3 linked regions of the Blastochloris tepida genome follow. The protein of the gene in region 1 interacts with the protein of each later gene in a pairwise test. Links are inferred from orthologs where the notes say so. Each region holds a gene or a part of one and is shown in the gene's direction. Other genes may lie near its edges.

Region 1 (5,163 bases):
CGATATGCCGGCTGCCGCCGACCCGGCGGCGGAGCCGCCGGCCATCCGGCTCCACGGCTATGGCACGGACAGCGTGCTCGCCACCTTCCGCCTCGAGTCCGGGCCGCCCCGGCGCCCCGAGCCGCTGGGCACGGTCAGCCAGCTTCCCGACAATCCCCTGCCCCGCCATATCGAGCTGAAGGGCGCCCACCGGCTCGATCTGGCGCTGGATGCCGGCAACCCGCAGCCGGCGGCGGCCTCGCTTTGGACCTTCCGCGGCGGCGACGGGCCGGCCGGTCCGCCGCTGTTCCGCGTGGCGCGCGGGCGCACCGTGGTGCTGGCGCTGGTCAACAAGACGCCGCTGCCGCACGCCGTCCACATCCACGGCCATCATGTCCGGCTGCTCGACAGCCTCGACGACGGCTGGAAGCCGTGGTGGCACGACACGCTGCTGGTGCCCGAGGCGAAGACCAGCCGCATCGCCTTCATTGCCGACAATCCCGGCAAATGGCTGCTGCCCTGCCGCGCCGTTGAGCAGCCGGCGGACGGAACGGGATCGGCGAAGGCGGCGTGGTTCGAGGTCACATAGAGCATGAACAATAAGCCACCAACCTTGCTCGAAAAAACCGTCTAGGGTTATTAATGTTATTCTAGGTTGCAATTACCGCATCGAAATCCAAAATAATAACTATATACCAAAATTTATAAAAACCTAATTATAATTATTCAATCTCTATGATTTATAAATATTATTCTCCTAACTATAGGATATTATCATATATTTTTTCTACAAATTTCGAATTATAGAAATAATTATCAATATCTAGCATAACCTTTCCTTTTTTGTTGTTATAAGTTTGATAGCGAATTCCTCGGCCATCCGTATATCCAACGTTCACATTAATCCAAAAACGAAACTCACACGCATCAAAGCAACAAATATTATCGTCAATTGTCTCGGCATTGAATTTTTCCCGAATTCTTTGCAATTTACAGACTGTCATAACGAGATCAACAGGATTATCTCCAGACTCACCCCAAAGGAAATCGTCACAATCAAACGCGTCAAGATCGGCTTCTGAGAATTCCCAGCCACGACAGTCCTTCACCTCCCTTAGATCTCGGTAAGGATGAGTGTGAAAACTGCCAAGAAATGACAGATGTGGGGACCATAAATTAATTAAGGTATTTTTTATTTTAGCCGCACTTTTGTTTGGTGTAACATACCTATTATTTTTTTCTGCAGATATGCTAGTGCTCGACCTATCTAGATAAATAACTATTTCACCATCTCCAATGCATCTTTTTACTCCCCAGATGTACCCAAACGTTTCAACGGACTTATTTCGCTTTCTTGATCCCGCATTCACTGAATCTCCAAGCACGTATGCCTCAAGAGCAGCCAGCGTCATGGATTCGATTAACTTCTGAGAAAGTTGAATTCTAAAGAACACACTCGTACTCCCTGGATTCTAATCCTGCCTTCTCGCACTGTTACATACATAAATTTACATTCCCTTGCGTGCGCGCGCGCAACTCCCAATGCGTTCGCATGCATAGATCAAACGAACATAGGCTATCGGCGCACCGGTGGCTGAATAGGATATAATTTATCACAAACCGTCGACATGAGCTCTCGCAGCGTGAGCCCCGGTAGGACGCGAAATGGTCGCGCTGGGTCTGCGGCCTCAACGCCCGGCCGAAGGCCGCCATCCCGTCGCGAGGTCGACGTCGAGCCGCTCGTAGAGCGCGCGAGTCACGCGCGGCAGCACCTCGGGCAGATCCTCGGCGATCAGGCCGGGGCCGGCCTCGCGGCCGCTTTCGCCGTGCAGCCAGGTCGCCGCGGCCGCCGCCTCGAACGCCGGCATGCCCTGGCACACCAGCGCGGTGGCGATGCCGGCCAGCACGTCGCCGGAACCGGCGGTGGCGAGCCAGGGCGGCGCGTTGTTGGTGATGGCGGCGCGGCCGTCCGGCGCGGCGATCACGCTGTCGCCGCCCTTCAGCACCACGACGGCGCCGAGCCGGGCCGCGGCGCGGCGGGCGCGCTCCAGCTTCGACCCCTGACCGACCTCCTCGCCCGCGAGCAGCCTGGCGAACTCGCCCTCGTGCGGCGTCAGCACCACCGGCCGCTCCGGCTGGGCCTGGATGCGGTGAGCGAGATCGCCGGCGCGGCCGGCGAAGATCGTCAGCGCGTCGGCATCCAGCACGGCCGGGCGGCCCGAGGCCAGCGCGGCATCGACCAGCGCGAGCGCCTCCGGCCCGGTGCCGAGCGCCGGCCCCAGGCCGACGGCCCGGAAGCGGGAATCCGCCAGCAGGTCCGACAGCGCTGCGGCCTCGGCGAGCGGGCGCACCATCACCGCGGTGAGGCCCATGGCGTTCTCGTCCAGCGCGTCGAGGGGGCTTGCCACCGTCACCAGCCCGGCGCCAGCCCTGAGCGCCGCCCGCGCCGCCATGCGGATGGCGCCGGTGCGCCCGCGCGGCCCCGACACCATGACGGCGTGGCCACGGACATATTTGTGGTCGAGCAGCGTCGGCACCGGGAAATGCCCGCCCCACAGATCGGGGTCGTTGGCATAGGCGCGGGGGCCGACCGAGGCCACGGTGTCGTCGGCGATGCCGATGTCGGCAACGCGGATGCGGCCGCAATGCATGCGGCCGGGCAGCAGCAGGTGGCCGGGCTTCCGCCGGCAGAACGTCACCGTCTCGACCGCGCGCACCGCTGCGCCCATCACCGCCCCGGTGTCGCCATTGATGCCCGAGGGCAGGTCGACCGCCACCACCGGCACGCCGGAGCGGTTGATGCGGGCGATGAGATCGGCGGCCGCGCCCTCGACCGGGCGGTCGAGTCCGGCGCCGAACAGCGCGTCGATGATGAAGCCGGCACGCACGCTGTCGAACGCCTCCGGCGGCTCGATGTCGCCGCGGAAGCGCGCGGCCGCCTCGGCGGCGTCGCCCTTCAGGCGCTCGCGCCCGCCGAGAAGGATCAGTCGCACCGGGTAGCCGCGCTGGGCGAGGATGCGGGCGGCGACGAAGCCGTCGCCGCCATTATTGCCGGGGCCACACACCACAAGTGCCGGCGTCGCCAGCGGAAAGCGGCGCGAGGCGGTGTCGGCGACGGCGAGGCCCGCCTGATCCATCAAGGCGATGCCGGGCGTGCCGGCGGCGATGGTGCACCGGTCGGCCTCGGCCATCTCGGCGGTGGTGAGAAGATCGATCAGCATGACACCGGCTCCGGATACCGCTTTGCCCAGCCGCCCGTCAGAATGGCATTGTGCACAAACAAAAGGCGCAAATCAGTTCCCCTGATTGACCGCGGCCGGACGCGAGGCCTATTTTTTGGGCGCCCCGCCTGTTGGTTGGGCAAGCAACTGGGAACAATTGGGCAAGACATTTCGACCGTCCGCGCAAATCATTGTTCCGCAAGCACTATCTTAACCAGCCCCGTTGGCATGGGATCTGCTAACGCGCTGTCGGCCTGACCGGAGCGGGGCCGGCCGGCCAGGGAGACGCGAGCGATGAAAAAAATCGAAGCCATCATCAAGCCGTTCAAGCTCGATGAGGTGAAGGAGGCATTGCAGGAGGTCGGTCTCCAAGGCATCACTGTCACCGAAGCCAAGGGATTTGGACGCCAGAAAGGGCATACCGAACTCTATCGGGGCGCGGAATACGTTGTGGACTTTCTGCCGAAAGTGAAGATCGAAGTGGTCCTTTCCGACGACATGGTCGAGAAGGCGATCGACGCGATCCGGCGGGCGGCGCAGACCGGCCGCATCGGTGACGGCAAGATCTTCGTCTCCGACGTCGAGGAAGCCATCCGTATCCGGACCGGGGAGTCCGGGCTGGACGCTATCTAATGCGACAGCTCATTGCCTATTTGCGCGATACCTTTTTGCGCAATCTCTCAATCCTGCCACCACGACCCGTCGAAATCAGAGGAACAGACATGAAGACGGCACAAGATGTGCTCAAGACCATCAGCGACAATGACGTGAAGTACGTCGATTTCCGCTTCACCGATCCCCGCGGCAAGTGGCAGCATGTTACCTTCGACATCTCCCAGATCAACGAAGAGGTCTTCTCCGAAGGCGTGATGTTCGACGGCTCCTCGATCGCCGGCTGGAAGGCGATCAACGAGTCCGACATGTGCCTGATGCCGGACCCGGCGACGGCCACCATCGACCCGTTCTTCGCCGAGACCACGCTCAACATCGTCTGCGACGTGCTCGAGCCGACCACCGGCGAGCCCTACAATCGCGACCCGCGCGGCATCGCCAAGAAGGCCGAAGCCTTCGTGAAGGCCTCCGGCGTCGGCGACACCATCTATTTCGGCCCCGAGGCCGAGTTCTTCGTGTTCGACGACGTGAAGTTCGCCTCCGACCCGTACAATACGGGCTTCGTGCTGGACTCCACCGAGCTGCCGATCAATGCCGACACCGACTATGAGGGCGGCAACCTCGGCCACCGCGTCCGCACCAAGGGCGGCTACTTCCCGGTGCCGCCGGTCGACTCGGCCCAGGACATGCGCTCCGAGATGCTCGGCGCCATGGCCAAGATGGGCGTCAGCGTCGAGAAGCACCACCACGAGGTGGCGTCCGCCCAGCACGAACTCGGCATGAAGTTCGACACGCTGACGCTGATGGCCGACCAGCTGCAGATCTACAAGTACTGCATCCATCAGGTCGCGCACGTCTACGGCAAGACCGCCACATTCATGCCGAAGCCGGTGTTCGGCGACAACGGCTCGGGCATGCACTGCCACCAGTCGATCTGGAAGGCCGGCAAGCCGGTGTTCGCCGGCAACAAGTACGCCGACCTCTCCGACGAGTGCCTGTGGTACATCGGCGGCATCATCAAGCACGCCAAGGCCGTCAACGCCTTCACCAACCCGCTGACCAACTCCTACAAGCGTCTGGTCCCGGGCTATGAGGCGCCGGTGCTGCTCGCCTATTCGTCGCGCAACCGCTCGGCCTCCTGCCGCATCCCCTACACCAACAACCCGAAGGCCAAGCGCGTCGAGGTCCGCTTCCCCGATCCGGGCGCGAACCCCTACCTCGCTTTCGCGGCGATGGTGATGGCCGGCATGGACGGCATCAAGAACAAGATCGATCCCGGCCCGGCGATGGACAAGGACCTCTACGACCTGCCGCCGCGCGAGCTGAAGGAGATCCCGACGGTGTGCGGCTC
Region 2 (9,880 bases), 960 kb from region 1 along the record:
GTGGCCGAAGGCGTCGCCGACCGCTCCTACGGCATCCAGGTCGCCAAGCTCGCCGGCCTGCCCGCCTCGGTGGTGGCGCGTGCCAAGACCGTGCTGGCCGAGCTGGAGAAAGGCGACCGCGGCGCCCCCATCCACCGCCTCGCCGACGACCTGCCGCTGTTCGCCGCCGTGCGGCCCAAGGCCGCCGAAGCGCCCGCGCCGGCCCCCGACCCGGTGGCCGAGCTTTTGGCCGGGCTCGACCCCGACGACCTGACGCCGAAGGCGGCGCTGGAGGCGCTTTACCGTCTCAAGGCGGCGGCCCGCAGCCCGTCGTGACGCCCCCGGTATCTCCGGATGACAGCGCCGCTGCGGTCCGCTATCCCCGTGCCATGCCGCGAAGCCCAGCCCGCAGCCGTGTCCAGCGTCCGCGCCCGTTCGAGGCGATCTTCGACGAGGCGGCGTTCGCCGCCGATCTCGACGCCATCGCCACCCGCCTCCGGGACGACCCCGCCGGGCTCAAGATGGCGGTGGTGCAGCGCGCCAAGCAGCTCTTGGCCGACGGCCGCCGTCAGGCCGAGATCTGGCTGACCGAGGACGGCGAGGGCCGCGCCTGCGCCGCCCGCCTCAGCGACCTGGAAGACGGCCTGATTCGCGCTCTCTACGAGCATGTCGGCTCGGCCCTCTACGGCTCGGACGAGCACTCCACCTCCGAGCACATGGCGGTGGTGGCGACCGGCGGCTATGGCCGCGGCCTGCTGGCGCCGGGCTCGGACATCGACCTGCTGTTCCTCCTGCCCTACAAGCAGACCGCCTGGGGCGAGAGCGTCGCCGAGTCGATCCTCTACACGCTGTGGGACATCGGCCAGAAGGTCGGCCACGCCACCCGCTCGATCGACGAATGCATCCGCCAGGCCAAGGCCGACATCACCATCCGCACCGCCGTGCTGGAGGCCCGCTTCGTCTGCGGCGACCGCGCGCTCTACGACGATCTGGTCGCCCGCTTCGACCGCGAGGTGGTGTCCGGCACCGCGTCGGACTATGTCGCCGCCAAGCTCGCCGAGCGCGACGAGCGCCACCGCCGGGTCGGCGCCTCGCGCTATCTGGTCGAGCCCAACGTCAAGGACGGCAAGGGCGGCCTGCGCGACCTGCACACGCTGTTCTGGATCGCCAAATACGTCTACCGCGTGCGCGAGCCGGCGGGCCTGCTGCAGCAGGGCGTGTTCTCCAAGGCCGAATACGCCACCTTCCGCCGCGCCGAGGACTTCCTGTGGTCGGTACGCTGCCATTTGCACTTCCTCACCGGGCGGGCGGAGGAGCGGCTGTCCTTCGACGTCCAGCGCGAGATGGCGCTGCGGCTCGGCTACACCGAGCATCCCGGCCAGCGCGACGTCGAGCGCTTCATGAAGCACTACTTCCTGATCGCCAAGGACGTCGGCGATCTCACCCGCATCGTCTGCTCGCAGCTCGAGGAGAACGAGGCGAAGTCGCTGCCGGTGCTCAACCGCTTCGTCCAGCGGCTGATCCCCCGCCGCCGCCGCAGCCTCGGCGAGACCGGCGACTTCATCGTCGACCACAACCGCATCAGCATCGTCGATGACGAGGTGTTCGAGCGCGACCCGGTCAATCTGATCCGGCTGTTCTGGCTCGCCGACCGCCACGACCTCGCCTTTCATCCCGATCCGATGCGGCTGATCACCCGCCAGCTTCGGCTGGTCGACGACGCGCTGCGCGCGAACGAGGAGGCCAATCGCCTCTTCCGCGACATCCTGGTGTCGAAGAACGATCCCGAGACCGTGCTGCGGCGGATGGACGAGGTGGGGCTGCTCGGCAAATTCGTGCCGGAGTTCGGCCGCATCGTCGCGCTGATGCAGTTCTCGATGTACCACCACTACACGGTGGACGAGCATCTGATCCGCTGCATCGGCGTGCTGTCGACCATCGAGCGCGGCACCGATCCCTCGCTTGGCCTCGCTAACGAGCTGTTCGCCGGCATCCAGAACCGCGAGCTGCTCTATATCGCGCTGTTCCTGCACGACATCGCCAAGGGCCGCGCCGAGGACCACTCGATCCTGGGGGCGCGGGTGGCGCGGCGCTTCTGCCCGCGGCTCGGCCTCACCCCGGCCGAGACCGACACCGTGGCCTGGCTGGTCGAGCATCATTTGACGATGTCCACCATCGCCCAGTCGCGCGATCTGTCCGACCGCAAGACCGTCGAGACCTTCGCCGGGGTGGTGCAGAGCCTGGAGCGGCTGAAGATGCTCACCGTGCTCACCACCGCCGACATCCATGCGGTGGGGCCGGGGGTGTGGAATTCCTGGAAGGCGCAGCTTCTGCGCACGCTCTATTACGAGACCGAGCCGGTGCTGACCGGCGGCTTCTCCGAGGTCAACCGCAGCGAGCGCGTCGCCGCCGCCCAGGATCTGTTCCGCGCGGCGCTGCCGGAGTGGACCTCGACCGAGATCGAGGCCTACATCGCCCGCCACTATCCGCACTATTGGCTCAAGGTCGATCTCGCCCGCAAGCTGTCGCACGCCCTCTTCGTGCGAGAGTCGGAGGCTGCCGGCCGGCTGCCGGCCACCAAGTTCGACCTCGCCGGCCGGCCCGGCGTGGTCGAGGTGACCGTGCTGGCCGTGGACCATCCGCGGCTGTTGTCGGTGATCGCCGGCGCCTGCGCCGCGGCCGGCGCCAACATCGTCGATGCCCAGATCTACACCACCACCGACGGGCTGGCGCTCGACACCATCGCCATCTCGCGCGAATTCCCGGACGAAACCGACGAGACCCGCCGCGTCGGCCGGGTGTGCGACGCCATCGAGAAGGCGCTGACCGGCGACGTGCCGCTGACCGCGGCGATGGTGCGCCGCGCCGCGCCCAAGACGCGCCAGAAGGCGTTCGACGTGCCGCCCGAGGTGACGCTCAACAATCAGTGGTCCAACCGCTTCACGGTGATCGAGGTCACCGGGCTCGACCGGCCGGGCCTGCTGCACGATCTCACCGCCACTTTGTCGCGGCTCAACCTCAATATCGGCTCGGCCCACATCGTCACCTTCGGCGAGAAGGTGGTGGACGTGTTCTACGTCACCGACCTCACCGGCGCGCCGATCACCAGCGCCCAGCGTCAGGCGGCGATCAAGCGGGCGCTGATCTCGGTGCTGGCGCCGCCGGCCGGCGACGAAGGGTCCGCGCGCACCCGCACGATGTGACGCGATCTGCGCTCACCCGGCGCCTTCTTCCCTCTCCCACCCGGGGCGCGCTTGCGCGTGCTCGGGCGCAGGCACTTGCGGGAGAGGGCGCCGAGCGATCGATGGATCGCGAGGCGGGTGAGGGTAAATCTTCCTGCGTTCACCGGTACATACCCCTCACCCGGCTCGACCTCGCATTGCTCGGTCTCGCCACCCTCTCCCGCAAGGGGAGAGGGAAGGAACGCAGCGCCCGGCCGGCGGATGCTCTAAGTTCTTGTCTTATCGCATTTTCTTTCGCAAAGCCGGTATCCACTTTTGCGGAAAATGCTCTATCGCCGGCCCTCCAGCGCCGACAGCAATTCGGGCGTCGGATAGCCGTCGGCGGGCAGGCCGAGCTGCATCTGCGCGGCGCGCACCGCCGCGCGCGTGCCCTGGCCGAAGCGGCCGTCCGGCGCGTCGCGGGTGAAGCCGGCGCTGCGCAGCAGGCCCTGCAAATGGCGCATCTGCTCGGTGGTGAGCGGGGTCACGGTGGCGCGGCCGCGCGACATGGCCGGCGCGCCGTCGAGGCGCGCGGCGAAGTAGGCGGCGGTGGTGGAATAGACCATCGCCTTGTTCCAGCCGAGATAGGCCTTGAAGTTGGGATAGGCGAGGAAGGCCGGGCCGTTCCGGCCCATCGGCAGCAGCAGCGCGGCCGGCGGGCCGCCCGCCGCCAGCGCGCCGCCGGCGGGGGTGCGCACGCCCATGCGCGACCACGCCGCGCGCGGCAGCATGTTCTCGAGGTCGGCCTGCGACCAGTCCATGTCGGCCGGCACCGACACCTCCTCCAGCCACGGCTCGCCGCGCCGCCAGCCCAGCCCGCGCAGGAAGTTGGCGCCGGTGGCGAAGGCGTCGGGCACCGAGCGCATGACATTGATGCGGCCGTCGCCGTCGCCGTCGCCGTCGGCGGCGTAGCGGTAGAGGTCGGTCGGCGTGAACATCAGGTGGCCGAGCTCGCCCGCCCAGTCGCCGAGCATCTCGGACGGCTTGAGGTCGCCGCGCGCGACGATGCGCAAGAGGTCGATCAGCTCGGGGCGGAAATAGTCGGCGCGGCGGCAGTCATAGGCCAGCGTCGCCACCGCGGTGGGAGCGTGGTACTTGCCCATGTCCGAGCCGAAATCGGTCTCGAGCCCCCAGAACGCCACCAGCACCTCGCCCGGCACGCCATAGGTCGCCTCGATGCGCGACAGCACGCCCGAATACTGCGCCAGATATTTTTTGCCGCGCACCATGCGGTCGTTCGACACCATGCGGCCGGCGAAGGTGAGGAGCGTCTGCTGGAACACGCCCTGGCCCTGGTCGCGGCGGATGATGGCGGGGTCGTAGGCGACGCCGGCGAGCCCGGCCTCGATGGCCGAATTGGGCACGCCCTCGGCCCGCGCCTGGGCCTTCACCCCTTCCAGCCAGCTTTCGAAACTGCCGGAGGTGCGGCACGGCACGCCTGCGGCCGCGGCCGGCGCCGGGGCAAGGCTCCAGGTCAAGCCCGAAGCGAGGAAGGCTGCCACCGTGGCCGCCGCCGCGGCCCGCGCCGCCCGGCGCCCGATGCCGTCCGCGGGATGTCTTGCCGCCGAATGTCCTGCGGCCGAATTTCCTGCCGTCAAGTTCCTGCCCGCCAGTGCCCGCCCGGCCATGCCGTCCTCCGTCGCCCGTGAATCACTTCGGCGCATCATACGGGATCCGGCTGCAGGAGCATTTTCCGCGCGTGCGGGAACCCGTCTCGGGACCAATCCTCGGGGTCAATAATACAATCACGACAAGGTTATTTATATAAAACCTGAAACTGGACGTATATTATGCCGATCAGGGAGGACATCATGGTTCAGGCCGCACACCAGCACGCCACGCACGCGCAGTTCGAGCCCGCCCGCACCCCGGGCCGGGGCCGCGTCTACGACTCGATCACCGACACCATCGGCGACACGCCGCTGGTGCGGCTCAACCGCCTGCCGCAGATCAAGGGCGTGAAGGCCACCGTCCTGGCCAAGCTCGAATTCTTCAACCCGATCTCCTCGGTCAAGGACCGCATCGGCGTGGCGATGATCGACGCGCTGGAGGCGCAGGGCATCCTCACGCCCGACACCGTGCTGGTGGAGCCGACGTCGGGCAACACCGGCATCGCGCTGGCGTTCGTCGCCGCCGCCCGCGGCTATCGCCTGATCCTGGTGATGCCGGAATCGATGTCGATCGAGCGCCGCAAGATGCTGGCGCTGCTCGGCGCCGAGCTGGTGCTCACCGAGGCCGCCAAGGGCATGAAGGGCGCCGTCGCCCGCGCCGAGGAGCTGGTGAAGGAGCTGCCGCGCGCCATCATTCCGCAGCAGTTCAAGAACCCGGCGAACCCGGACATCCACCGCCGCACCACCGCCGAGGAGATCTGGAACGATACGCAGGGCAAGGTCGATGTGGTGATCGCCGGCGTCGGCACCGGCGGCACCATCACCGGCGTCGGCCAGGTGCTGAAGGCGCGAAAGCCCGGCGTCCGCGTCATCGCCGTCGAGCCGGAGGATTCGCCGGTGCTGTCCGGCGGCCAGCCGGGCCCGCACAAGATCCAGGGCATCGGCGCCGGCTTCGTGCCCGACGTGCTCGACCGCGGCGTCATCGACGAGGTGGTCACCGTCGGCAACCAGACGGCGTTCGACACCGCCCGGGCGCTGGCGCGCTACGAGGGCATTCCGGTCGGCATCTCGTCGGGCGCGGCGGTGGCCGCGGCGCTCGAGGTCGGCGCGCGGCCCGAGTTCGCCGGCAAGACCATCGTCGTGATCATCCCCTCCTTCGCCGAGCGCTATCTGTCGACGGCGCTGTTCGATGGGCTCTGAAGCATTTTCCGCAAAAGTGGGCACCGGTTTTGCGAAAGAAAATGCGACAGGCGAAGAGACCGGAACGCCCGGCTGTTCCGGGCGGGCGGTGACGGTCTGATCCCATTCGCGCCGCCGGTCGCTGAACGCCGGCCGGCGGCCGAAATTCCCCTTCTGCGGGGAGTCCCCTCGGGGTTACAGTGACGGCGATTCGAGGCGTGGCCTCGACAGGCGGGATTCTCGCGCTCGGCGGCGGGAGCGGGCGTCTTGCCGGCAGTCGGTCTTGCGGACATGCGCGGAACGGATGGCGATCCGGGCCGCGCGGTTCTGCGGGATCGCTGGCGTCGCATGAATTCCCCGAGGTGATGCGGATGGCGGAACGAGGTCGGACCGCGCATGGGTGCCGTCGCCTGCTGTCGGGAGCGGCGGCCGTCGCGGCCGTTTCTCTGTCGGCCGGGGCGCCGGGGATCGCGCGTGCCGACACGTTGCGCGAGCAGGCCTCCACTTTGGTGGCCCAGCTCGGCCCGCATCAGATGCTGGCCGCTGCCCTCACCTGCGGCGCGTCGCTGTTCGCCATCCTGTTGGCGCTGCAGTATGTGCGCCTGCGCCGGCGCACCCGCAAGGAGCGCGCCGCCACCCGCGCCCAGCTCGCCACGCTGCGCGCCGAGACCGACCGCGTCCGCACGCTGCTGCAGCTCGACCGTCAGGTCATCGCCGTGTGGGGCGGCGGCGAGGATCCCGAGATTTCCGGCGACATCGAGATCGTCGGCGCCGCCCAGCCGCTGCGCGTGCTGGCGTTCGGCGCGTGGCTCGCGGCCGAGCAGGCGGGCGCGCTGGAGACCGCGGTCGAGCGGCTGCGCGAGCGCGGCGAGGCCTTCTCCATGATCCTCGCCACCCATGCCGGCCGCCACATCGAGGCCGACGGCCGCGCCATCGGCGGCTGCGCCGTGCTGCGCCTGCGCGAGGCCACCGGCGCGCGCGGCGAGGCGGCGGATCTGGCCGAGCGGCTGCGCCGTGCCGAGCGCGACGCCACCATTCTGCGCAGTCTGGTCGAGAGCCTGCAGGTGCCGATGTGGGTGCGCGACGCCGCCGGCCGCCTGACCTGGGCCAACGCCGCCTATGCCGCCGCCGTCGATGCCGGCACGGCGGAGGCGGCGGTCGGGCGCGGCATCGAGCTGCTCGACCGCGCCGACCGGCAGGCCGCGGCCCAGGCCTGCGCCAAGCAGGGCCGGTTCGAGAAGCGCCTCGCCGCCATCGTCGCCGGCGAGCGGCGCCAGCTCGACGTGGTCGAGATCGTCAACCGCAGCGGCGTGTGCGCCGGCATCGCCCTCGATGCCACCGAGGCCGAGCAGGTGCGCACCGGCCTGCAGCAGACCATCACCGCCCACCGCCGCATTCTCGACAGCCTCGCCACCGGCGTCGCCATCTTCGATTCGTCGAAGCGGCTGGTGTTCTACAATCCCGCCTATCAGCGCCTGTTCGGCCTCGACCGCGCCTTCCTCGACGAGCACCCGGCCGATGCCGACGTGCTCGACCGCCTGCGCTCCGAGCGCAAGCTGCCCGAGCAGGCCGACTTCCGCAAATGGCGCGACAACTTCCTCACCGCCTACCAGTCGCTGGAGCCGCAGGAGCAGGGCTGGCATCTGCCGGGCGGGCGCATGCTGCGCGTCGTCATCAATCCCAATCCCGATGGCGGCCTGACCTATCTGTTCGACGACATCACCGAGCGCATCGATCTGCAGAGCCGCATCAACCAGCTCTCCGGCCTGCATCGCGAGACGCTCGACAATCTCGCCGAGGCGGTGGCGGTGTTCGGCTCGGACGGCCGGCTCAAGCTGCACAACCCGTCCTTCACCCGGCTGTGGCGGCTGTCGCCGGATTCGCTGGCGGCGCATCCGCACATCGAGGTCATCGCCGCGTGGTGTCAGGCGATGTGCAACGAGGATGTCTGGCCGGTGCTGCGCGCCACGGTCACCGCCATCGGCGGCCGCCACGAGCCGGTGGCGCGCCGCATCGAGCGCGCCGACGGCAGCGTGCTCGACGCCACCGCCGCCAAGCTGCCGGACGGCTCGACCCTGGTGACGTTCCGCGACGTGACCGACTCTGTGTCGGTCGAACGCGTGCTGACCGAGAAGAACGAGGCGCTGGAGCAGGCCGACGCGCTGAAGACGCGCTTCATCCACCACGTCTCCTACGAGCTGCGCACGCCGCTCACCAACATCATCGGCTTCGCCCAGTTGCTCGGCGATCCGGCGATCGGGCCGCTCAACGCCAAGCAGCACGATTATGTCGGCCACATCACCGGCTCGAGCGCGGCGCTGCTCGCCATCATCGATGACATTCTCGATCTCGCCACCATCGATGCCGGGGCGATGAATTTCGAGCCGTCCGAGATCGACATCCGCGAGACCATGCGGGCGGCGAGCGATGGCGTGCAGGACCGCATCGCCGAGAAGGGCCTCAAGCTGGTGCTCGACGTGCCCCCCGGTGCCGGCACCATGCAGGCGGACGGCAAGCGCCTGCGGCAGGTGCTCTACAATCTCCTGTCCAACGCCGTGGGCTTCTCGCCGCCCGGCGGCACCGTCACGCTGTCGGTGCGCGTCGAGGCCGATGCCGTCGAGTTCCGCGTCGCCGACAAGGGGCCGGGCATTCCCGACGAGCTGAAGGACAAGGTGTTCGAGCGGTTCGAGTCGTTCGCCAATGGCGACAGCCAGCATCGCGGCGCCGGGCTCGGCCTGTCGATCGTGCGCTCGCTGGTGGCGCTGCACGGCGGCGAGGTCCGCATCGAAAGCGCGCCGGGGCGCGGCACCGCGGTGGCGGTGCGCTTCCCGGTCAAGCCCGTGACCGCCCCGGAATAGGTGGCAAATGACCGACGTGCCCGCCGGGTCCGCCTGGGATGTGGAATTGCCCGACGAGCGCGCGACGCTCCGGCTGGCGCGCGATCTGGCGGCGGCGCTGCGGCCCGGCGATCTCGTCACGCTGGCCGGCGATCTCGGCGCCGGCAAGTCGACGCTGGCGCGCGCGGTGATCCGCACGCTCGCCGGCGACGAGACGCTGGAGGTGCCGAGCCCGACCTACACGCTGATGCAGATCTACGATCACCTGCCGGTGCCGGTGGTGCATGCCGATCTCTACCGCGTGCGCAGCGCCGACGAGCTGGAGGAGATCGGCTTCGAGGAGGCGGCGGAAGGCGCCGCCGTGCTGGTCGAATGGCCGGAGCGCGCGGCCTCCGTGCTCGCCGCCGACCGGCTGGAGATCGTGATGGCGCTGGCGCCGAGCCGCGGCCCCGATGCGCGCCATGCCCGCCTCGTCGGCCACGGGGCGTTCGCGGCCCGGCTGAAGCGCATGCGCGAGATCCGGGTCTTTCTTCATGGTGCGGGCTGGGGCGATGCGGTGCGCCGGCCGCTTGCCGGCGACGCATCGAGCCGGCGCTACGAGCGGCTGAGCGAGCCCGGCCGCCACGCCGTGCTGATGGATGCGCCCGCCCGGCCGGACGGGCCGCCGGTGCGGGGCGGCCTGCCCTACAGCCGCGTCGCCCATCTCGCCGAGACCGTGACGCCGTTCGTCGCCATGGCGCGCGCTCTGCGCGAGCGCGGCCTGTCGGCGCCCGACATCCTGGCCGCCGACCTAACGAAGGGCCTGCTCATCGTCGAGGATCTGGGCGACGGGCGGGTGGTGGAGGGCGCGCCGCCGCAGCCGATCGTCGCGCGCTATCGCGCCGCCATCGAGCTGCTCGCGGCGCTGCACGCCACGCCGCTGCCGCCGCGCGTGCCGGTGGCCGTGCGCCTCGACCACGTCCTGCCGCGCTACGATTTCGACGCCTTCCTGATCGAGGTCGAGCTGCTGATCGACTGGTACCTGCCGTTTCGCGCCGTCGCGCTGGAGCCGGGG
Region 3 (11,039 bases), 510 kb from region 1 along the record:
CCGGCGCCAGCACCGCGGGTGCGGGGTCCGCCAGCTGCGCATAGAGCGGGCCGTCGGCCTCGCCGATCACCGGCTGGACGACATCGACCTCGGGATGCCCGGCGAACAGCGCGAGGCTGCGCGCCAGGGCGCAGCGGCCCAGCACCGGCCGGTATTGCTTGGGGACATCGCCGCCCGCCCGCACTCCGCGGCCGGCAGCGACGATCAGGGCGGCCGTCTTGGGCCGATCGGAGCGAGCGTGCGACATCACGGCGCCGTGTATCGCATTTTGGGCGGGTCGTCAGCGCCGATGAAACAGGCATCAAACGGGGCTTGATTGCCGGTCGGTTATGACTAAACTCTGGGCATCGCCGCAGGGCGCCCAGTTCATGGGCAATTCATGGTCGAATTGGCCTCATACGTGAGCACTTCACCCATCCAAATCCGGGCCTTGTCACTCGCCAACGGCGTGCTGCTGGCGCCGATGGCCGGCATCACCGACGCGCCGGTGCGCCAGCTTGCGCTGCGCTATGGCGCCGGCCTCGTGGTGTCGGAGATGATCGCCTCGGGCTGGCTGATGCGCGGCGAGGTCGAGGCGCGGCTGCGGGCCGAGCGGGTCGAGGGCGGCCTGCACGCGGTGCAGCTTGCCGGCCGCGAGGCGGGCCAGCTTGCCGCCGCGGCCGAGCTGGCCGAGGGCGCGGGCGCCGACCTGATCGACCTCAATATGGGCTGTCCGGCCAAGAAGGTGACGGGCGGCGAGGCGGGGGCGGCGCTGATGCGCAATCTCGACCATGCCGAGCGGCTGATCGCGGCGGTGACGGCCCGCGTCGCGGTGCCGGTCACCGTCAAGATGCGGCTCGGCTGGGACGAGACGAGCATCAATGCGCCCGATCTGGCGCGGCGGGCGGAGGCCGCAGGCGCCGCCGCCGTCACCGTGCATGGCCGCACCCGCCGCCAGTTCTATTCCGGCCGCGCCGACTGGGCGGCGATCAGCCACGTGAAGGCGGCGGTGACGATTCCCGTCATCGCCAATGGCGACATCGCCTCGACGGCGGATGCTCGCGCCGCCCTCGCTGCCTCCGGCGCCGATGGGGTGATGGTCGGCCGCGCGGCCCAGGGCCGGCCATGGCTGCCCGGCCGCATCGCCCGCGAGCTTGCCGGCGGCGCGCCGGCCGCCGATCCGCCGCTGGCCGAGCAGCGCGACGTGCTGTTCGATCTGCACGAGGCGCTGCTGTCGCATCATGGTCGCGAGGTCGGGCTCAAGGTGGCGCGCAAGCATCTGGGCTGGGGCCTCGCGGTGGCCGCGGCGACGGCCGGGGCCGCGCCGGACGCGGCGGCCGACTGGCGCCAGCGCGTGCTGACCGCCGCCGAGCCGGCCCGCGTTCGCGCATTGCTGGCGGATGCCTTTGCCGCGTTCGCCTGGAAGGAGGCCGCATGAGTGCCGCCGAAAAACGCAAGATGGCCGATCGCACGGGGGGCTTCACCGGCCCCGAGGTCGTGCTCAACGCCCTGCCGCACGCGGTGATCACGGTCGGCGGCGACGGCGACATTCTCGATGCCAATGTCGCGGCCGAGGCGTTCTTCCACGTCTCCAAGCCGATGCTGCGCCGCCATCGCCTGAGCGACCTCGTGCCGTTCGGCAGCCCGCTTCTGTCGCTGGTCGAGGACGTGCGCGTGCGCCGCTCCCCGGTCGCCGAATATCGCGTCGATCTCGGCACGCCGCGCACCGGCGAGCGCGTCGTCGACATCTACGTGTCGCCGATGCCCGAGGATCCGGGCAGCGTGGTGGTGATGCTGCAGGAGCGCACCATCGCCGACAAGATGGACCGCCAGCTCACCCATCGCGGCGCCGCCCGCTCGGTCACCGCGCTCGCCGCCATGCTGGCGCACGAGATCAAGAATCCGCTGTCGGGCATCCGCGGCGCGGCGCAGTTGCTCGAACAGTCGGTGGAGGATCAGGACCGGGCGCTGACCCGCCTGATCTGCGATGAGGCCGACCGCATCGTGAAGCTGGTCGACCGCATGGAGGTGTTCGCCGACGAGCGGCCGGTCGATCGCGAGCCGGTCAACATCCATGCCGTGCTGGAGCACGTCAAACGCCTCGCCGTGTCGGGATTCGGACGCAACATCCGCTTCGTCGAGGAGTACGACCCCTCGCTGCCGCCGGTGCTGGGCAATCGCGACCAGCTGATCCAGGTGTTCCTCAATCTGGTGAAGAACGCGGCCGAGGCGATCGGCCCCGAGGCCACCGACGGCGAGATCCAGCTCACCACCGCGTTCCGGCCCGGCGTGCGCCTCACCGTGCCCGGCACCCAGACGCGCATCGGCCTGCCGCTGGAGTTCTGCGTGCGCGACAACGGTCCGGGCGTGCCGTCCGACCTGCTGCCGCATCTGTTCGACCCGTTCGTCACCACCAAGCCGACCGGAACCGGCCTGGGACTTGCATTGGTGGCGAAGATCGTCGGCGACCATGGCGGGATCGTCGAGTGCGACTCGCAGCCGCGTCGCACCACCTTCCGCGTCCTGATGCCGATCTACACTGGCGGCCGTCCGGCCGCCGCCCGCCGCTAGAGCCGCGTCCGAGCATATCGGATCAGGCCCTGGATCCTTGTCTTGTCGCGTTTCGTGCGCAAACCGGTTTCGACCGCTGCGCGATACGCTCGAGGGAGTTTTCGATGCCCGCCGGCAGCATTCTTGTCGCTGACGACGACGCCGCGATTCGGACAGTGCTGAATCAGGCGCTGTCGCGCGCCGGATACGAGGTGCGCTCCTGCGGCAACGCCGCGACGCTGTGGCGCTGGGTGGCCCAGGGCGAAGGCGACCTCGTCATCACCGACGTGGTGATGCCGGACGAGAACGCCTTCGACCTGCTGCCGCGCATCAAGAAGGTCCGCCCCGAACTGCCGGTGGTGGTGATGAGCGCGCAGAACACCTTCCTCACCGCCATCCGCGCCTCCGAGCGCGGCGCCTACGAATATCTCCCCAAGCCCTTCGACCTGAAGGAGCTGATCGCCATCGTCGGCCGCGCCTTGGCCGAGCCGAAGGGCGGCCGCAACGCCGAGGATCTGGGCGAGCCGACCGACAATATTCCGCTGGTCGGCCGCTCCGCCGCCATGCAGGACATCTACCGGGTGCTCGCCCGGCTGATGCAGACCGACCTCACGGTGATGATCACCGGCGAGTCCGGCACCGGCAAGGAACTGGTGGCGCGCGCGCTGCACGATTACGGCAAGCGCTCGTCCGGCCCGTTCGTCGCCATCAACATGGCGGCGATCCCGCGCGACCTGATCGAGTCCGAACTGTTCGGCCACGAGAAGGGGGCGTTCACCGGCGCCAATGCCCGCTCGTCCGGCCGCTTCGAGCAGGCCGAGGGCGGAACCCTGTTCCTCGACGAGATCGGCGACATGCCGATGGAGGCGCAGACCCGCCTGCTGCGCGTGCTGCAGCAGGGCGAATACACCACGGTCGGCGGCCGCACCCCGATCAAGACCGACGTGCGCATCATCGCCGCCACCAACAAGGACCTGCGGCTCCTGATCCAGCAGGGCCTGTTCCGCGAGGACCTGTTCTTCCGCCTCAATGTGGTGCCGCTGCGCCTGCCCCCCTTGCGCGAGCGCGGCGAGGACATCCCCGACCTCGTGCGCCACTTCTTCGCCCGCATCGAGCGCGAGGGCCTGCCGGCCAAGACCATGGATTCGGGCGCGATCGACCGGCTCAAGCGCTACCGCTGGCCCGGCAATGTCCGCGAGCTGGAGAATCTGATCCGCCGCCTCGCCGCGCTCTATCCGCAGGACACCATCACCGCCAATCTCATCGACGCCGAACTGTCGCAGCCGGAGGCCGAGCCCGGCGTCGACCAGCCCAAGAGCGACGATTCGCTGTCGAACTCGGTCGAGCGGCACCTCAGCGCCTATTTCTCCGGCTTCGGCGACCGCCTGCCGCCGCCCGGCCTCTATCACCGCATCCTGCGCGAGGTGGAGTATCCGCTGCTGTCGGTGGCGCTGGCGGCGACCCGCGGCAACCAGATCAAGGCCGCCGAGCTTCTGGGCGTGAACCGCAATACGCTGCGCAAGAAGATCCGCGATCTCGACGTGCAGGTGGTGCGCACCAGCCGCTAGGGTGGGCGAGGGGCGTCGCGGCATTGCCGGTGTGCCGCGTCATCCCGGGCGAGCAACGCGAGCAACTGTCATGCGGTTTTGGGGTCTCGCCAGGGTTTGTTGTCTCGAATCATGGCGTTGAGGATGGTCAGGAGCTTTCGAGCGATGGCGATGAGGGCGACCTTGGCGGGTTTTCCGCGGGCTTTGAGGTCGGCGTAGAGCTGTTTGGCCCACGGGTTCCAGTGGATGGCGGCGAAGGCGGCGAGATAGCAGGCGCGCTTGAGCGCGCGGCGTCCGGCCTCGATATGGGCCGGCCGCCGCGCTTTGCCGCTGTCGTTGCGATAGGGTGCGCAGCCGCCGATGGCACCGGCTTGGCGGGGGGTGAACCGGCCGAGTTCGGGAGCTTCTGCGAGCAGGACGCGGGCCGTCTTGTTGGCGATCCCCGGCACCGAGGTGATGATCTTGGCCTTGGCGTCCATCGCCGGATCGGCGGCGATCAACGCCTCGATGGCCTGTTCGGCCGCGGCGACGGTCTCGCGCAGGGCGGCGATTTCGGCATCGAGCCGGGCGGTGATGGCCGCCAGGGTGGGGTGGGCCTTGCGGTTCTCGAGGCGGCGGATGTCGGCCTCGGCGCGGGTGATTTCGCGCACCCAGGCGGTCAGGTCGCTCTGCGCTTGCGAGGGCTCCGGGAACGGCCGGCAGGGGTGATGCAGCATGAAGGCGCGGATGATGCGGGCGTCGAGCGGATCGCTCTTGGCGCGCTGGCCGCAGGCCTTGGCGAACTGGCGGCAGCGCCAGCTGTCGACCTGCAGCACGGTGAGGCCGGCCTCGCGCAGCACCGCGACCGCCAGGCGTTCATAGCCGCCGGTCGGCTCCAGGCCGGCGGTGGTGAGCCCGGCCTTCACCAGGCGCCTGGCCAAGCGCTGGAGAGCCGCGGGGGTGTTATCGACGCGCTCGACCTTGGTGTCGTCGAAGGCGATGTCGAGCCAGTCCTTGGAGACATCGATGCCCACAAGGTGGGTGGCAAACGGCGTCGGGTGTGGCAGCATGACAAGCATCCCAGGCTTGGAAGCGGGGTCAAAAGCCCCGTGCAACTGTTCGGGTTGGCTTGGGACGGACGGCCGCTTCTGCTCGCGACGGCCTCGAAGGCTCACCCGGGATACGGCGTGCCGCCCGCACCGGCTCGGGGTGGCCACCCCGAGCCGGTGCACCCATCAAAGCACAGTTCGCCGTTCCAAGACCCGGGATCGTATTCCGGAAAAGAGCCCCGTCCTGCAAACGGTCCCGGGTCGCGGGCCTGCGGCCCTTGCCCGGGACGACAGCCTGGACCCTGTCGTCCCCCCGGGTCGCGGGCCTTCGGTCCTTGCCCGGGACGACGGGGCCTTCCCGCGAAACGACACCGCAATTCGCGGCAACCGGCCGCGCTCTGTCACATTTTTGCACCAGTGTTGTCGGAAAGCAGCTTCCTTCGCCCGCCGTGGGGCCGCACGCGGCCGGCGCCGTGGCAGCGGGGCAGGCCGGCAGCGGAGCGTGAGGTGGCGGTGCAACAGACGCAGATCGTGCCGGCAGCCGGCGGGACCGAGCCGCTCGGCTATTCCGGCCTGAGGCGCCACCGGCTGGGGCGCATTCTCGGGCCGCTGACGGTGGCGGCGGCGCTGTTGTCGGCGCTGGCGACCTTCCTGGTGCTGGCCGGGCTGACGCCGATCGCCCCCACCCACGAGATCGTGGTGACGCTGCTCGCCACCAACGCCGCCACCGTGGCGGCGCTGCTGGCGGTGATCGCCCGCGAGGCCATCTCGCTGTGGATGGCCCGCCGGCGCGGCCGGGCGGCGGCGCGCCTGCAGATCCGCATCGTCTCGCTGTTCAGCATCGTCGCGGCGCTGCCGGCCGTCCTGGTGGCGGTGGTGGCCTCCATCACCCTCGACCGCGGCCTCGACCGCTGGTTCTCCGAGCGCACGCGGGTGATCGTCGAGACCTCGATCTGGGTCGGCCAGGCCTATGTGCGCGAGCATGCCGGCGGCATCCGCAGCGAGGTGCTGGCGATGGCCCAGGACATGACCCGCCTGCAGCCGGTGTTCGCCGCCGACCGCGAGCGCTTCCGCCAGATCCTCACCGGGCAGGCGACGGTGCGCGGCCTGCCGGTGGCCATGCTGATCAAGGGCGACCTGTCGGTGGTCGAGCGGGCCAACATCCAGATCGGCCGCGAGATCCTCATTCCGCCGAACCTGCCGCTCAAGGAGGCGACCGAGGAGCAGCCGCTGATCCAGATCATCGGCAACAACGACATCGTCGCCGCGGTGGAGCCGCTGCGCGGCTATGACGACACCTATCTGTTCGTGGCCCGGCCGATCGATTCGCGGGTCATCGACTTCCTGCAGAAGACCCAGGCCAGTATCGACGAGTTCCGCCTGCTGGAGGAGCGGCGGTTCGGCGTGCAGGTGGCGTTCGCGCTGATGTATGTGGTGATCGCGCTGATCGTGCTGCTGTCGGCGGTGTGGCTCGGCCTGTCGTTCGCCAACACGCTGGTGGCGCCGATCCGCCGGCTGATCAGCGCCGCCAATCTGGTCGGCGCCGGCAATCTCTACGTCCAGGTGCCGGTGCGCCGCTCCGAGGGCGACCTCGCCAGCCTCGGCGAGACCTTCAACAAGATGACGCAGGAGCTGCGCAACCAGCGTGACGACCTGATCAGCGCCCGCGACCTGATCGACCAGCGCCGCCGCTTCACCGAGGCGGTGCTGGCCGGCGTCTCGGCCGGCGTGTTCGGCCTCGATGCCGAGGGCTGCATCACCATCATCAACCGCTCGGCCGAGAGCCTGCTCAATCTCGATGCCGACGAGGCGGTCGGCAAGCCGCTCGCCGAGGTCGTGCCCGAGCTCGGGCCGCTCTTGCGCGACGTGCGCGCCGGCTTCAGCCGGCTGGTGCAGGGGCAGGTGACGCTCGCCCGCAAGGGCCGCGAGCGCACGCTCCTGGTGCGCATCACCGGCGAGCAGTCGGCCGACCCCAACCGCGGCTTCATCGTCACCCTCGACGACATCACCGATCTCGTCACCGCACAGCGCACCTCGGCCTGGGCGGACGTGGCGCGCCGCATCGCCCACGAGATCAAGAACCCGCTGACCCCGATCCAGCTTTCGGCCGAACGCCTCAAGCGCAAGTACGGCAAGGTGATCACCACCGACCGCGACGTGTTCGAGCAGTGCACCGACACCATCATCCGTCAGGTCGGCGACATTGGCCGCATGGTCGACGAGTTCGCCTCGTTCGCCCGCATGCCGAAGCCGACGCTGGGCGAGCACGACGCCGTCGACATGGTGCGTCAGGCGGTGTTCCTGATGCAGATGGGCAATCCCGACATCGCCTTCGAGACGCACCTGCCCGACGGGCCGGTGATGGCGCGCTTCGACCGCCGCCAGCTGTCCCAGGCGGTGACCAACATCGTCAAGAACGCCACCGAGGCGATCGCCGCCGCGCCGCCCGATCCCGCCGATCCGCCCAGGATCGCGGTGACGCTGACCCGGGACGGCGGCGACGTGCTGGTCGACATCGTCGACAACGGCATCGGCCTGCCGTCCGAGAACCGGCAGCGCCTGCTCGAACCCTATGTCACCACCCGCGAGAAGGGCACCGGCCTCGGCCTCGCCATCGTCGGCAAGATCCTGGAGGACCATGGCGGCGGCATCGAGCTGGCCGACGCCCCGGCGGTCGCCAGCGGCGGCCGCGGTGCCTGGGTGCGCCTGAGATTCCGCATCGATCCGCCGGCGCCGGCCCAGCCGTCGCCCACGCACGACGCCCGGCAGAGGTGACCCCATGGCTTCCGATATCCTGATCGTCGACGATGAAGCCGACATTCGCGAGCTGGTCGCAGGCATCCTGGAGGACGAGGGCTACAATGCCCGCGTCGCCGGCGACGCCGACACCGCGCTCGCCTCGATCGAGCAGCGCCGGCCCCACCTCGTGCTGCTCGACATCTGGCTGGAGGGCAGCCGGCTCGACGGCCTGCAGCTTCTCGATCTCATCAAGACCAACCACCCCGACGTGCAGGTGGTGATGATCTCCGGCCACGGCAACATCGAGACCGCGGTGACGGCGATCCGCAAGGGCGCCTACGACTTCATCGAGAAGCCGTTCAAGGCCGACCGGCTGGTGCTGATCGTCGAGCGCGCCATCGAGACCATGCGCCTGAAGCGCGAGGTCAAGGAGCTCAAGAGCATGGCGCCGATCGCCCAGCGGCTGGTCGGCGCCTCCCCGGTGATGAACCAGCTGCGCACCGCCATCGAGCGCGTGGCGCCCACCAACAGCCGCGTGCTCCTGGTCGGCCCCTCCGGCTGCGGCAAGGAGCTGGCGGCGCGCATGATCCACAACCAGTCGAGCCGGGCGGGCGGACCGTTCGTCGTCACCAACGCCGTCACCATCACGCCCGAGCGGATGGAGACCGAGCTGTTCGGCGTCGAGGGCGGCGACCAGCGCGGCCGCAGCGTCGGCGCGCTGGAGGAGGCGCACGGCGGCACGCTGTTCATCGACGAGATCGCCGACATGCCGCGCGAGACCCAGAACCGCATCCTGCGCGTGCTGGTCGATCAGAACTTCGTGCGGGTGGGCGGCACCACGCGCGTGCATGTCGATGTGCGGATCATCTCCTCCACCAGCCGCAATCTGGAGGCCGAGATCGCCGCCGGCCGCTTCCGCGAGGATCTGTTCCACCGCCTGTCGGTGGTGCCGATCCGCGTGCCCTCGCTGGCCGAGCGCCGCGAGGACATCCCCGAGCTGATCGACTATTTCCAGGAACAGATCTCGGCGACCACCGGCCTGCCGAAGCGCACCGTCGGCGAGGATGCGATGGCGGTGCTGCAGGCCCACGACTGGCCGGGCAACGTCCGCCAGTTGCGCAACAATGTCGAGCGGCTGCTGATCCTGGCCGGCGGCGATCCGGAAGCGACGGTCAATGCCGGCATGCTGCCGCAGGACGTCGGCGCGCTGATGCCGAACATGCCCAACGGCTCCGGCGGCGACCAGATCATGCGCCTGTCGTTGCGCGAGGCGCGCGAACTGTTCGAGCGCGAATATCTCGCCGCCCAGATCAGCCGCTTCTCCGGAAACATCTCGCGCACCGCCGAGTTCGTCGGCATGGAGCGCTCGGCGCTCCACCGCAAACTGAAGACGCTCGGCATCGGCTGACGATACGTCCGTCCGGACACGGCTGCCGTGCTCCGGCCGGTCTGGAGCGCGCCCGTGCGCCATGCCACAGTGCTTGGAGCGCGGTCGATCAGCGAGTCGAAAGGACAGCCCCAAGTCATGTCGCGGATTGCCTATGTCAACGGCCTCTATGTGCCGCACGCGGAGGCCGGCGTTCATATCGAGGATCGCGGGTTCCAGTTCGCCGACGGCGTCTATGAGGTCTGCGAGATCCTCAACGGCCATCTGGTGGACGAGACCCGCCACATCGACCGTCTTCTGCGCTCGCTCGGCGAATTGCGCATGGCGATGCCGATGAGCCGGGCCGCGCTCGGCGTGGTGATGCGCGAGGTGGTACGCCGCAACCGGGTGCGCGACGGCGTGGTCTATGTGCAGGTGACGCGCGGCGTAGCGCGGCGCGACTTCCTGTTCCCCGCCGGCGTGGCGCCGACGCTGGTCGTCACCGCCCGCTCGGCCGACCGCGCCAAGACCGAGAAGACCGCCGAGACCGGGATCTCGGTGATCACTTTGCCCGAGAACCGCTGGGAGCGGGTGGACATCAAGACGGTGGGGCTCTTGCCCAACTGTCTGGCCAAGGAGGCGGCCAAGGCGGCCGGCGCCCGCGAGGCGTGGTTCGTCGACCGCGACGGCTTCATCACCGAGGGCGGCTCCTCGAACGCCTGGATCGTGTCGGCCACGGGCCTGCTGATCACCCGCCCGGCCGAGTTCGGCATCCTGCGCGGCATCACCCGCACCGTGACGCTGGAGGTGGCCCGCCGGCTGAACCTGACGGTCGAGGAGCGGCCCTTCAGCCGCGAGGAGGCCTATGCCGCGGTGGAGGCGTTCGGCACCTCGGCGTCGCTCGGCGTGATGCCGGTGGTGCGTATCGACGGACGCGTGGTCGGCGACGGCAAGCCGGGCCGGGCGGCGCGCGCGTTGCGGACGGAATTCCACAAGGTCGCCGAAATCGCGCCGTGACCGGAAGGACAAATTGCGGCAGAAGGCGACCGGAAGGTGCCCTCCGTCTTGCGTGCAAGGGCCGGTTTGGCCTCTAATGTCGGCGTCCACCTCTTCGGCGCAGCCGTAACTGCACCGTGCTCTGCGGGGCAAAATAATAACCGGTTCGTCGCAGTCGAATCGACAGATAATGGACCAAGTAATGCCGGCCGAACGCGCACAGAATTTGCAAGATACGTTTCTGAATCACGTCCGCAAGAACAAGGTTCCACTCACCATTTTTTTGGTGAATGGCGTCAAGTTGCAGGGCGTGGTGACGTGGTTCGATAATTTCTGCGTGTTGTTGCGGCGGGATGGGCATTCGCAGCTTGTCTACAAGCATGCGATCTCGACCATCATGCCGGCGCAACCCGTCCAGTTGTTCGAGGCAGCCGACGACGCAGGCGGGACAGAGAAGGAATAATTGACCCCCCGCGACGAAACGCGCCGCGATTCCCCCGGTGCCGCCCGCGATACGCGGCAGGCGCCGACGCGGGCCGCGGTGCTCGTGCCCTATCGCACCCGCGACAGGAGCCCGGGCGGGGTGGGCGCACGCACGCCCGAGGCCCGGCTCGACGAGGCGGTGGGCCTCGCAGCCGCCATCGACCTCGCCGTCGCCATCGCCACGCTGGTGCCGCTCGCCGAGGTGCGCCCGGCGACCTTCCTCGGCAAGGGCAAGGTCGAGGAGATCGCCGCTGCCGTCGAGGCCGAGGGGATCGAGCTGGCCTATGTCGATGCCGCGCTGTCGCCGGTGCAGCAGCGCAATCTGGAGCGGGCCTGGAAGACCAAGGTCAT

The links.
Region 2: the proteins of BLTE_RS11515 (region 1) and BLTE_RS15780 interact in binary tests that used the Escherichia coli proteins (3 or more experiments, as listed by UniProt). The link is inferred for Blastochloris tepida from one-to-one orthologs.
Region 3: the proteins of BLTE_RS11515 (region 1) and BLTE_RS09250 interact in binary tests that used the Escherichia coli proteins (3 or more experiments, as listed by UniProt). The link is inferred for Blastochloris tepida from one-to-one orthologs.

Annotation. Positions count from the first base shown.
Region 1 is NZ_AP018907.1:2,519,229-2,524,391, forward strand. What follows is about bases 2,186-5,163. They hold BLTE_RS11515 (P-II family nitrogen regulator), read left to right. Parts: upstream 2,186-3,494; coding sequence 3,495-3,833; downstream 3,834-5,163. Other genes in these bases: BLTE_RS11510 (NAD(P)H-hydrate dehydratase), read right to left, coding at 2,186-3,194; glnA (type I glutamate--ammonia ligase), read left to right, coding at 3,923-5,163. In the rest of the region: BLTE_RS11500 (multicopper oxidase family protein), read left to right, coding at 1-568; BLTE_RS11505 (hypothetical protein), read right to left, coding at 741-1,391; more of BLTE_RS11510, read right to left, coding at 1,668-2,185. UniProt on the Escherichia coli protein: P-II indirectly controls the transcription of the glutamine synthetase gene (glnA). P-II prevents NR-II-catalyzed conversion of NR-I to NR-I-phosphate, the transcriptional activator of GlnA. When P-II is uridylylated to P-II-UMP, these events are reversed.
Region 2 is NZ_AP018907.1:3,481,729-3,491,608, forward strand. Bases 1-3,382 are described here. They hold BLTE_RS15780 ([protein-PII] uridylyltransferase), read left to right. Parts: upstream 1-368; coding sequence 369-3,182; downstream 3,183-3,382. Other genes in these bases: mutS (DNA mismatch repair protein MutS), read left to right, coding at 1-315. In the rest of the region: BLTE_RS15785 (lytic murein transglycosylase), read right to left, coding at 3,491-4,702; cysK (cysteine synthase A), read left to right, coding at 5,012-6,010; BLTE_RS15795 (sensor histidine kinase), read left to right, coding at 6,475-8,847; tRNA (adenosine(37)-N6)-threonylcarbamoyltransferase complex ATPase subunit type 1 TsaE, read left to right, coding at 8,855-9,880.
Region 3 is NZ_AP018907.1:2,003,046-2,014,084, reverse strand. Bases 514-3,493 are described here. They hold BLTE_RS09250 (two-component system sensor histidine kinase NtrB), read left to right. Parts: upstream 514-1,437; coding sequence 1,438-2,550; downstream 2,551-3,493. Other genes in these bases: ntrC (nitrogen regulation protein NR(I)), read left to right, coding at 2,655-3,493; dusB (tRNA dihydrouridine synthase DusB), read left to right, coding at 514-1,417. In the rest of the region: BLTE_RS09260 (bifunctional 2-C-methyl-D-erythritol 4-phosphate cytidylyltransferase/2-C-methyl-D-erythritol 2,4-cyclodiphosphate synthase), read right to left, coding at 1-247; more of dusB, read left to right, coding at 431-513; more of ntrC, read left to right, coding at 3,494-4,097; BLTE_RS09240 (IS110 family RNA-guided transposase), read right to left, coding at 4,166-5,134; BLTE_RS09235 (sensor histidine kinase NtrY-like), read left to right, coding at 5,612-7,879; nitrogen assimilation response regulator NtrX, read left to right, coding at 7,884-9,251; BLTE_RS09225 (D-amino-acid transaminase), read left to right, coding at 9,369-10,226; RNA chaperone Hfq, read left to right, coding at 10,408-10,668; GTPase HflX, read left to right, coding at 10,669-11,039.